3 regions of the Pantoea anthophila genome follow, and region 1 is predicted to be linked to each of the others. Evidence: riboswitches for the same ligand, from Rfam matches in the RefSeq annotation. Region 1 holds a riboswitch; each other region holds the start of a gene.
What was found. A riboswitch is a leader RNA that binds a small molecule or an ion and turns the genes downstream of it on or off. The one in region 1 is predicted to bind fluoride.
Positions count from the first base shown of each region.

Region 2: it holds a riboswitch for fluoride, as region 1 does, so the genes downstream of both, OJ965_RS02390 (DHHA2 domain-containing protein) here and OJ965_RS00805 (DHHA2 domain-containing protein) in region 1, are expected to answer to the same signal.
Region 3: it holds a riboswitch for fluoride, as region 1 does, so the genes downstream of both, crcB (fluoride efflux transporter CrcB) here and OJ965_RS00805 (DHHA2 domain-containing protein) in region 1, are expected to answer to the same signal.

Region 1 is NZ_CP110471.1:164,803-168,070, forward strand. Features, by position in the region: gene eno (phosphopyruvate hydratase) at 1-306, opposite strand, end outside; gene OJ965_RS00800 (universal stress protein) at 322-747, opposite strand; gene OJ965_RS00805 (DHHA2 domain-containing protein) at 744-1,652, opposite strand; fluoride riboswitch at 1,731-1,800, opposite strand; gene OJ965_RS00810 (uracil-DNA glycosylase family protein) at 1,850-2,449, opposite strand; gene OJ965_RS00815 (TDT family transporter) at 2,446-3,268, opposite strand, start outside.
Region 2 is NZ_CP110472.1:42,082-45,349, forward strand. Features, by position in the region: gene eno (phosphopyruvate hydratase) at 1-551, opposite strand, end outside; gene OJ965_RS02385 (universal stress protein) at 567-992, opposite strand; gene OJ965_RS02390 (DHHA2 domain-containing protein) at 989-1,897, opposite strand; fluoride riboswitch at 1,976-2,045, opposite strand; gene OJ965_RS02395 (uracil-DNA glycosylase family protein) at 2,095-2,694, opposite strand; gene OJ965_RS02400 (TDT family transporter) at 2,691-3,268, opposite strand, start outside.
Region 3 is NZ_CP110473.1:248,155-251,422, reverse strand. Features, by position in the region: gene OJ965_RS03705 (alpha/beta hydrolase) at 1-57, shown strand, start outside; gene OJ965_RS03700 (sugar phosphate isomerase/epimerase family protein) at 54-869, opposite strand; gene crcB (fluoride efflux transporter CrcB) at 987-1,364, opposite strand; fluoride riboswitch at 1,452-1,527, opposite strand; gene OJ965_RS03690 (nucleoside hydrolase) at 1,656-2,576, shown strand; gene OJ965_RS03685 (zinc-binding alcohol dehydrogenase family protein) at 2,594-3,268, opposite strand, start outside.

The DNA.
Region 1 (3,268 bases):
CTCCGTGCCGTCCAGCGCCAGCATGATGTTGTCCAGCTGACGCTGTTCGCGCACGTCGCTGCCGCGCACGGCCTGGCAGATTTCCGTATTAACCGCCCTGACGGCATCCAGCACGCCTTTACCGCCAAAACGGTGTGCGTCACCGTCGCGGCGCTCTGCGGCCTCGCGCGAGCCGGTACTGGCCCCGGAAGGCACCGAGGCGCGCGCCATCATCCCGTCCGTAGTCCGGGCTTCAACTTCAACGGTGGGGTTGCCGCGCGAGTCAAGAATTTCACGGGCGGTTACGTTATCCAGTGTAAAGCGCATGGTGTTTCTCCCGGTTCAGTCAGTCAGGTGAGTGATAAGCACATCCACCGTAAGGTGGTTGATGTAGTCCGCCGAGCGGGAGGTGAGCATTCCCATAAAGCGGTTTCGGTGCCCGGCAAGCACGAGGTCCACGCCCAGCTCCGCGATGCACTTCTCCACGTCCTCAACGCGGCGCATGGTCACCAGCTCCCGCGTGTCTACCGTCTCAGGCACGGAGGCCGCCAGCTCACTCATAAACGCTTTGCCTTTCAGCACCTCCTCCGACACGACGTCGTCCATCAGGCTGTCAGACACGTAGTTCATCTCCCGGTAGTCGTCGCTGATGTGCGCCAGGGTGATTTTCATGCCGAGCGGCTGCGCCAGCGCGACCGCCCGTTTCAGCAGAAGAGTGCCGTCGTTTTTATCGTTCACAAGTATCAGTGCGTGGGTGTAGCAGGTCATAATGAACCTCCGTTCTGGTTAAGGCGGGACTCAAGCCACGGCAGAAGCTGCTTTTTGCGGCTGAGCATGCCCGGTACGGAGCAGGAGGCGACGTTAACGCTCTCCCGCCCGGCGAAGTAAAGCGTTGAGAACCCGGTACGAATGTCGGTCAGCATCAGCACCGCCAGGCCAGCTCCCGACTGGTCTGCCAGATACGCCAGTGCTGCGAGCAGGTCGTTCATCACGGGGGCAACCTGTGACGGTGAGCTGACCTCAATCTGGGCTATGCGCACGTCGGTGCCGGCAATGACGAAGGCCTTGAGGTCCCTGTCCAGCAGCTGCTGTGCGCTGAGGCCGCTGACGTCTGTTTTTGCGGTGAGGAGGTCACGGGCGAAGGCTCTGCGGTTTACGCCAGACAGTGCGCCCAGTTCGGTCGCCGAACGGATATCGTCTTCGGTGGTGGTCGGCGAGCGAAGATTCACGGTATCACTCAGGAGTGCGCCCAGCAGAAGCACGGCGAGCGTCGGGGGCAGCATGCGGCGCGCTTCTGCGTCCATCAGCAGCCAGAGCAGCGTGGCGCTGCTGCCAACCGGGCGAATATGTACCTCCGGCGGCAGTTGCGTTATCAGCCCGCCCAGCCGGTGGTGGTCAGTGATGCCCACGACGTTGCTCCGGAGCAGGTCGTCAGGCCCCTGTGCCGGTTCGGTGAAATCGACCAGCCAGACCCGTTCATCCTTTAGCGGAAAAGCGAGCAGCGGCGGCAGCGTGAGGCCGGCGGCGTCAAAGATAAAGCGGGTTTCCCGGTTAGCCTCGCCGAGACGCCATGCGCGGGCATCCATTCCGCGCCCGGTCAGCCAGTGTGCGGTGACGACGGTCGTGCAGATGGCGTCGCTGTCAGGATTAATGTGGCCAAAAACGTGTATCACAGGTCTCTCCCCATAGAGGGAAGTACGCAGGCCGGGAGGAAAGTAAGGACGGCCTGACGCACCTCCTGAAAATCAAGAGTCACATCAGGCGTCATCAGCTCCTGAACGGAGCGGTTGGGAAGGGTGGAACGCCATCACCCTGTACTGTGAGTATAGAGCCGGTTGCAAAACCTGTCAGTATTATTCCGGCGGCGCTCTCAGCCCGCCAGCGCAGTGCGTGCCTCGCGGAGCACCTGGCGGATGTTTTCCGGCACTGCCGGGCTTGTGCAAAGCGACAGCGGGCTGGGGTGAGGCATAGTCAGCACCGTGACGCCGGGGCGAAGGCAGCTGACCGTCCCGCGGGCCTGCGCCGCTACGGCACCGGCCAGCACCACCACGCGCAGCGCGGGCAGATACGCCAGCACGCCCTCAAGCCAGGCGCAGCCGCTGCGGATGTCCGCCGCTGAGGGCCGTTTCTGCGGCCCGTCACTGACCCAGGGCACCGTATTCCACAGCACGCTGTCCCGGCGCGCAATACCGGCCTCCGCCAGAAACCGCCCCAGATTCTGCTGGGCCGGCCCCGGGTTATCTCGCGAAACGAACCGGGGTGACGGGCTGCTGCGCGCCGGCGACTGCAGCAGGACAAGCAGTCCGGCCCCGGTCCCGCCGTCGGCCGGATCAAACCACGGCAGTTCCACGCCGGCCTGACGCTGCCCGCTGACCCAGCGATTCAGCGCGGCTACGTGCGGCGCGGTAATCGCCGCGAGGCGCTCCTCGCGCAGAAAGGGGTCCAGCAGCGACGTGCAGGTTTCACTCACGACTTCCGGTCCAGGCCTGCCAGGCAGGGGGAAACAAAGAGTTTCCCGCTCCATGCCCCGCGCACCGTCTTCACAGCGACAAGCAGCCACATGGCGGCCAGCATGACGACAAGAAGCGCGCCGAAGCCTTTAAAGAACGCCAGGTCAACGAGGGTGGACAGCTTCAGCGTGGCGACGGTGTACACGCCCAGCGGGAAGGTAAAGCCCCACCATCCCAGGTTGAACGGAATGCCTTCACGAAAGTATCGCACGGTTATCAGCGTGGCCAGCAGCATCCACCACAGGCCGCAGCCCCAGAAGAGAATGCCGGCAACGAACCCCACGCCCTGCGCGATGTGAGCGATTTCCGGCATGCCCGCCGCGGCAAACACCCCGGGCGCATCGCCGCCGATGACCAGCATACCGAGCGAACCGGTGCCAATCGGCCCCAGGGCCAGCCAGCTTGAGGCTGCCATGCTTTCGTGCGGCAGCTTGTGCAGGGCCATACGCAGCAGCAGGATGGCAAGGATGCTCAGCGCCACCGGTACGGAGTAAGCCCACAGCACGTAGCTGGTAATAATGATGCCGAGCTGCGCGTGGGTGTCGGCAATGTGCGGCGCCAGCAGGCCGCCGCTGACCGCTGCGACCTCGGCAGCCACAACCGGCAGTAACCAGACGGCCGTCATCTGGTCAATGCTGTGCTGCTGCCGGGTAAACATCATGTAAGGAATACACACGCCGCACAGCAGCGACATCGCCACGTCCAGCCACCACAGGGCGTGCGCCACCGGAATGACGTCTGCGCCCCACCGGGGAAGACCGAACGCCAGCAGGCCGTTG
Region 2 (3,268 bases), on a different replicon from region 1:
CCCTGGCGCACGGCCTCGCGCAGCGTGGGCGCGCCGTGTGGCGCTATCATGAACTCCTGAAAGTCCGCGCCCTGACCGCGGGCGTGCACGCCACCATTGATGATGTTCATGCACGGCACGGGCAGCAGGTTCGCCTGCAGGCCTCCCAGGTAGCGCCAGAGCGGCTCTTGCGAGGCCTGTGCCGCCAGCCGGGCCACCGCCAGCGACACGCCCAGAATGGCATTGGCACCCAGCCGACTCTTGTTCTCCGTGCCGTCCAGCGCCAGCATAATGTTGTCCAGCTGACGCTGTTCGCGCACGTCGCTGCCGCGCACGGCCTGGCAGATTTCCGTATCAACCGCCCTGACGGCATCCAGTACGCCTTTGCCGCCAAAACGGTGTGCGTCACCGTCGCGGCGCTCTGCGGCCTCGCGCGAGCCGGTACTGGCCCCGGAAGGCACCGAGGCGCGCGCCATCATCCCGTCCGCGGTCCGGGCTTCAACTTCAACGGTGGGGTTGCCGCGCGAGTCAAGAATTTCACGGGCGGTCACGTTATCCAGTGTAAAGCGCATGGTGTTTCTCCCGGTTCAGTCAGTCAGGTGAGTGATAAGCACATCCACCGTAAGGTGGTTGATGTAGTCCGCCGAGCGGGAGGTGAGCATTCCCATAAAGCGGTTTCGGTGCCCGGCAAGCACGAGGTCCACGCCCAGCTCAGCGATGCACTTCTCCACGTCCTCAACGCGGCGCATGGTCACCAGCTCCCGCGTGTCTACCGTCTCAGGCACAGAGGCCGCCAGCTCACTCATAAATGCTTTGCCTTTCAGCACCTCTTCCGACACGACGTCGTCCATCAGGCTGTCGGACACGTAGTTCATCTCCCGGTAGTCGTCGCTGATGTGCGCCAGGGTGATTTTCATGCCGAGCGGCTGCGCCAGCGCAACCGCGCGTTTCAGCAGGAGGGTGCCGTCGTCTTTATCGTTCACAAGTATCAGTGCGTGGGTGTAGCAGGTCATAATGAACTCCCGTTCTGGTTAAGGCGGGACTCAAGCCACGACAGAAGCTGCTTTTTGCGGCTGAGCATGCCCGGTATTGAGCAGGAGGCGGCGTTAACGCTCTCCCGCCCGGCGAAGTAAAGCGTTGAAAACCCGCCGCGAATGTCGGTCAGCATCAGTACCGCCAGGCCAGCCCCCGACTGGTCTGCCAGATACGCCAGGGCTGCGAGCAGGTCGTCCATCACGGGGGCAACCTGTGTCGGTGAGCTGACCTCAATCTGGGCAATGCGCACGTCGGTACCGGCAATGACGAAGGCCTTGAGGTCCCTGTCCAGCAGCTGCTGTGCGCTGAGGCCGCTGACGTCTGTTTTTGCGGTGAGGAGGTCACGAGCGAAGGCTTTGCGGTTTACGCCGGCCAGCACGCCGAGCTCGGTGGCCGAACGGATATCGTCCTCGGTGGTGGTCGGCGAGCGAAGGTTCACGGTGTCACTCAGGAGTGCGCCCAGCAGAAGCACGGCGAGCGTCGGGGGCAGCGTACGGCGCACTTCAGCGTCCATCAGCAGCCAGAGCAGCGTGGCGCTGCTGCCAGCCGGGCGGATATGCACCTCCGGCGGCAGTTGCGTTATCAGCCCGCCCAGCCGGTGGTGGTCAGTGATGCCCACGACGTTGCTCCGGAGCAGGTCGTCAGGCCCCTGCGCCGGCTCGGTGAAATCAACCAGCCAGACCCGTTCATCCTTTAGCGGAAAAGCGAGCAGCGGCGGCAGCGTCAGGCCGGCGGCGTCAAAGATAAAACGGGTTTCGCGGTTAGCCTCGCCGAGACGCCATGCGCGGGCGTCCATGCCGCGCCCGGTCAGCCAGTGCGCGGTGACGACGGCCGTACAGATAGCGTCGCTGTCAGGATTGATGTGGCCAAAAACGTGTATCAAGGGTCTCTCCCCATAAAGGGAAGTACGCAGGCCGGGAAGAAAGTAAGGACGGCCTGACGCACCTCCTGAAAATCAAGAGTCGCATCAGGCGTCATCAGCTCCGGAACGGAGCGGTTGGGAAAGGTGGAACGCCATCACCCTGTGATCTGAGTATAGAGCCGGTTGCAAAACCTGTCAGTATTATTCCGGCTGCGCTCTCAGCCCGCCAGCGCAGCGCGTGCTTCGCGCAGTACCCGACGAATTTTTTCCGGCACCGCCGGGCTTGTGCAGAGCGAGAGCGGACTGGGATGAGGCATCGTCAGCACCGTGACGCCTGGGCGCAGCTGACTGACCGTCCCGCGTGCCTGCGCCGCTACGGCACCGGCCAGCACCACCACGCGCAGCGCGGGCAGATACGCCAGCATGTCCTCAAGCCAGGCGCAGCCGGTACGGATGTCCGCCGCTGAGGGCCGTTTCTGCGGCCCGTTACTGACCCAGGGCACCGTATTCCACAGCACGCTGTCCCGGCGCGCAATACCGGCTTCCGCCAGAAACCGCCCCAGATTCTTCTGGGCCGGCCCCGGGTTATCACGCGACACGAACCGGGGTGACGGGCTGCTGCGCGCCGGCGACTGCAGCAGGACGAGCAGTCCGGCCCCGGTCCCGCCGTCGGCCGGATCAAACCACGGCAGTTCCACGCCGGCCTGACGCTGCCCGCTGACCCAGTGATTCAGCGCGGCCACGTGCGGCGCGGTGACTGCCGCGAGGCGTTCCTCGCGTAAAAACGGGTCCAGCAGCGATGCGCAGGTTTCACTCACGGCTTCCGGTCCAGGCCTGCCAGGCAGGGAGAAACAAACAGTTTACCGCTCCATGCTCCGCGCACTGTTTTCACCGCGACCAGCAGCCACATGGCCGCCAGCATGACGACAAGAAGCGCACCGAAGCCTTTAAAGAATGCGAGGTCAATCAGGGTAGACAGCTTCAGCGTGGCCACGGTGTACACGCCCAGCGGGAAGGTAAAGCCCCACCATCCGAGGTTGAACGGGATGCCTTCACGGAAGTATCGCACGGTTATCAGCGTGGCCAGCAGCATCCACCACAGGCCGCAGCCCCAGAAGAGAATGCCGGCAACGAACCCTATACCCTGCGCGATGTGACCGATTTCCGGCATGCCTGCCGCGGCAAACACCCCGGGCGCATCGCCACCGATGACCAGCATACCGAGCGAACCGGTGCCAATCGGCCCCAGCGCCAGCCAGCTTGAGGCCGCCATGCTTTCGTGTGGTAGCTTGTGCAGCGCCATACGCAGCAGCAGGATGGCAAGGATGCTCAGCGCCACCGGCACAGAGTACGCCCACAGCACGTAGCTGGTAATAATGATGCCGAGCTGCG
Region 3 (3,268 bases), on a different replicon from region 1:
TCAGGTCCGGGCGCGATGCACGCCGCCGCCTTTATCGGACAGTGCCTGCAGGATTAACGCCGGTAGCGATCTAACGCCTGCCAGGCCTGCGCCGCCGCCACCTCAGGCGGCAGGCGTTTCAGTCTGTCGTTGAAGACTTCAATACCCAGCGGCCCCTGATAGCCTGCGCTTTTGAGCTTATCGACAAAGCGATCCACGTCGATAATGCCGTCGCCAGGCAGCAGACGCTGATGCTTCGCCATCGCCATCAGGCTCTGTTTGTCCTGAGCCGGAACGGCGGCCATATCACACAACTGCACCTCATAAATGCGGTCGGCCGGAATGCCATCCAGATGGGCGGCGTCGCCCCCGCGCGCGCAGATATGGAACAGGTCGACCACCAGACCAATATTCGGCTGGTCGAGCCGCTGCAACCGCTGCCACGCCAGCGGCAGCGTGTTATCCACACTGCACCAGGCCATTGGCTCATACATAATGCGCATGTTGTAGCGCGCGGCTTCAGAGGCCATCCAGCGCAGGTCATCATCGATCAGTTCGGCACAGCAATCTTCCCGGGTGCTGGCCGGAGCCTGAAGGGTATCGCAGCCCAGCGCCTGGGCGATCTGAATAAACTGACGCAGCTCTTCGCGCTTCTGTGCGCGCAGTGCCATGGGTGCGCCGGTGAAATCGCGCAGCACCTGGAGGTTGGTAAAGCCGGGTCCCTGCCGCGCCGCGATCTCAGCCAGCGCCGCCGCACCGCCCTCGCACGCCTCAACATCCTCGCGCCAGATCTCCACCTGATCGAAACCGGCGTCACGCGCCGCCTGGAGTTTCTGGCCGGGTTCACCGTTTAACAACACCAGGTTAAGGAAGGTGGGGTTGGTTCGCATTGCTCGGCTCCTTAATCGTCCGGAATAATCGGTGATGTTCAGGTCATGCCCCCGGTGAGAGACGGGCGTGACCTGAACCCCTCTGTTTCTCTGGCGCACAGGGGCCGGTTAACCGGCTCAGCCCAGCAGCGTCACCAGCGCAAAACCGGCAAACGCCATCAGCAGTGAACCGATCACATGCACCAGCGCGCTGGCCATCGCCCAGAGATACTTACCTGATTGTAGCAACACCATTAATTCTGCCGTGAAGGAGGAGAAGGTGGTCAGTCCGCCGCACAGGCCGGTGACGATCAGCAGTTTCCAGATCGGGTCGATGTCAGGGTGGCGAACAAACCAGGCCATCGCACCGCCAATCACCAGCCCGCCGATCAGATTCACCAGCAGCGTGCCGGGTGGCAGATTGGGAAAGAGCGCATTAAAGCGCATCGCGAACAGCCAGCGCAGCACACAGCCGGCCGAGCCGCCGATCATCACCGCCAGTAACGGTTTCAACATAACTTGCTCCTGGTTACAGATTAACGCCGGGCTGAGAGGAGAGGCAGAGATAAACTGCGCCTGACGCCTCAGCTCCCGCGAAAGGATTGAGTGTCAGGCGTCATCAGCCGGTGTTAAGCCCACCGGCGGTTGGGAAAGGTGGCACGCCATCACCTTGAGCCGGTGATAATACGACGCCCGTTTCAGGCTGGCAACCTTGCGCCGGGAAACCGGCCCGGCTGGCGTAAATGCTTGACGCCCACGCTGCGGGCGGGGTAATGCTGAGGAATGAAAGTCGGTGACGGAGAGGCGATGCGAACCCTGATTTTTGATACTGATATCAGCGTGGATGATGCTTTTGCGCTGGCCTATGCGGCGCGCACCCAGCATCTGCTGGGCATTACCACCGTTTTCGGCAACGTGGCGGTGGGTCAGGCGGTGAAAAATGCCCGGCTGTTCTGCCAGAAGATGGCGATCGACGCAGAGGTTTATCGCGGCTGCGCGCGACCGCTGGCGCAGGCCCCGTCGGCCCCCGCCACCCTGCACGGCCAGGACGGGCTGGGTGATGCGTTTGAAAACAGCTGTAGCGATCAGGCCCCCGGCGCGGTGCAGTTTATTATCGACAGCGTGCGGGCACAGCCGCATCAGATCACCCTGGTGGCGATCGGTCCGCTGACCAACATCGCCTCGGCCATTAATCAGGCACCCGACATCATTCCGCTGGTGAAAGAGCTGGTGATCATGGGCGGTGCGTTCGGCAGCGGGGGACACAGTGGCAACGTGACGCCCTTCAGCGAATTTAATATCTGGAAAGATCCGCATGCTGCCGATCAGGTGCTCACCTCGGCGCTGAACGTGGTGGTGATCCCGCTGGATGTTACCCACAAGGTCCTGATCACTGGCGAAGAGGTTCAGCGGCTGAATCAGCCAGTGCTGAGCGCCATCTGTCGCCCTTACCTGGCTTACAGTCTGGCGAAAGAGGGATTTAACGGCATGGCGCTGCACGACACCCTGGCGGTGGCATGGCTGAGTCTGCCAGAGGCGTTTACCCTGGCCGAAAGCCCGCTGCGGGTGATCACCGAAGGGATCGCCTGCGGTCAGACGGTGCGCAGGCTGAGCGCACTGGCCTCCCGGCAGGACCCGTTTGCCGGTCTGCCCGCCCAGCGCATCGCGCTCGGCGTGGATGCTGACGCGGTGCGGGCGCACTTCTTTAACACCCTCACCGCGCCCTGACGCGCTGGCTGGCCGCGTTACCGGTCGAAATGAATCACGCCTTTGATCAGTTCGCGATTGTTGATGACCTGCGGTTCAAAGGTTTCATCCAGCGTGGAGAACGCCAGAGAGTGATTCAGCATCATGCTGGCGCGCAGCTGACCGCTGGCCATCAGGGAGCAGACCCGATCAAAATCTTCGCGGGTGGCGTTCCGGCTCCCGAGCAGGGTGGCCTCTTTTTTGTGAAACTCACTGTCCGGGATCACCAGATCGCCTTTGTGCAGGCCGACATAGACGACCGTGCCGCCGTGCCGTATCAGGCTGACCGCGTTGTTCATGGCCGCCGGGTTGCCGGTGGCGTCGATCACTTTCAGCGGCAGCCGCCCGCCCGCTTGCTCGCGCAACGCGGCATCGAATGCCGCGTCTGCCGGGTTCAGCGCCACCAGGCCAAGCTGGTCAGCGACATGCTGACGACGAAATGCGCTGGTGTCCGCCACAATCACCTGCGCACCGCTGGCAGCGGCAATGGCAGCCACACCCAGGCCAATCGGCCCTGCACCCACCACCAGCACCTGCTCATCGGCGGTCACGCCAGCCCGACGCACCGCATGCGCGCTGATGGCAAACGGCTCAATCAGCGCAGCCGCCTCCGGTGTCACTTCATCCACCGCCAGCAGCGTGCTGACCGGCACGCTTAAGTAGTCGCTGAATCC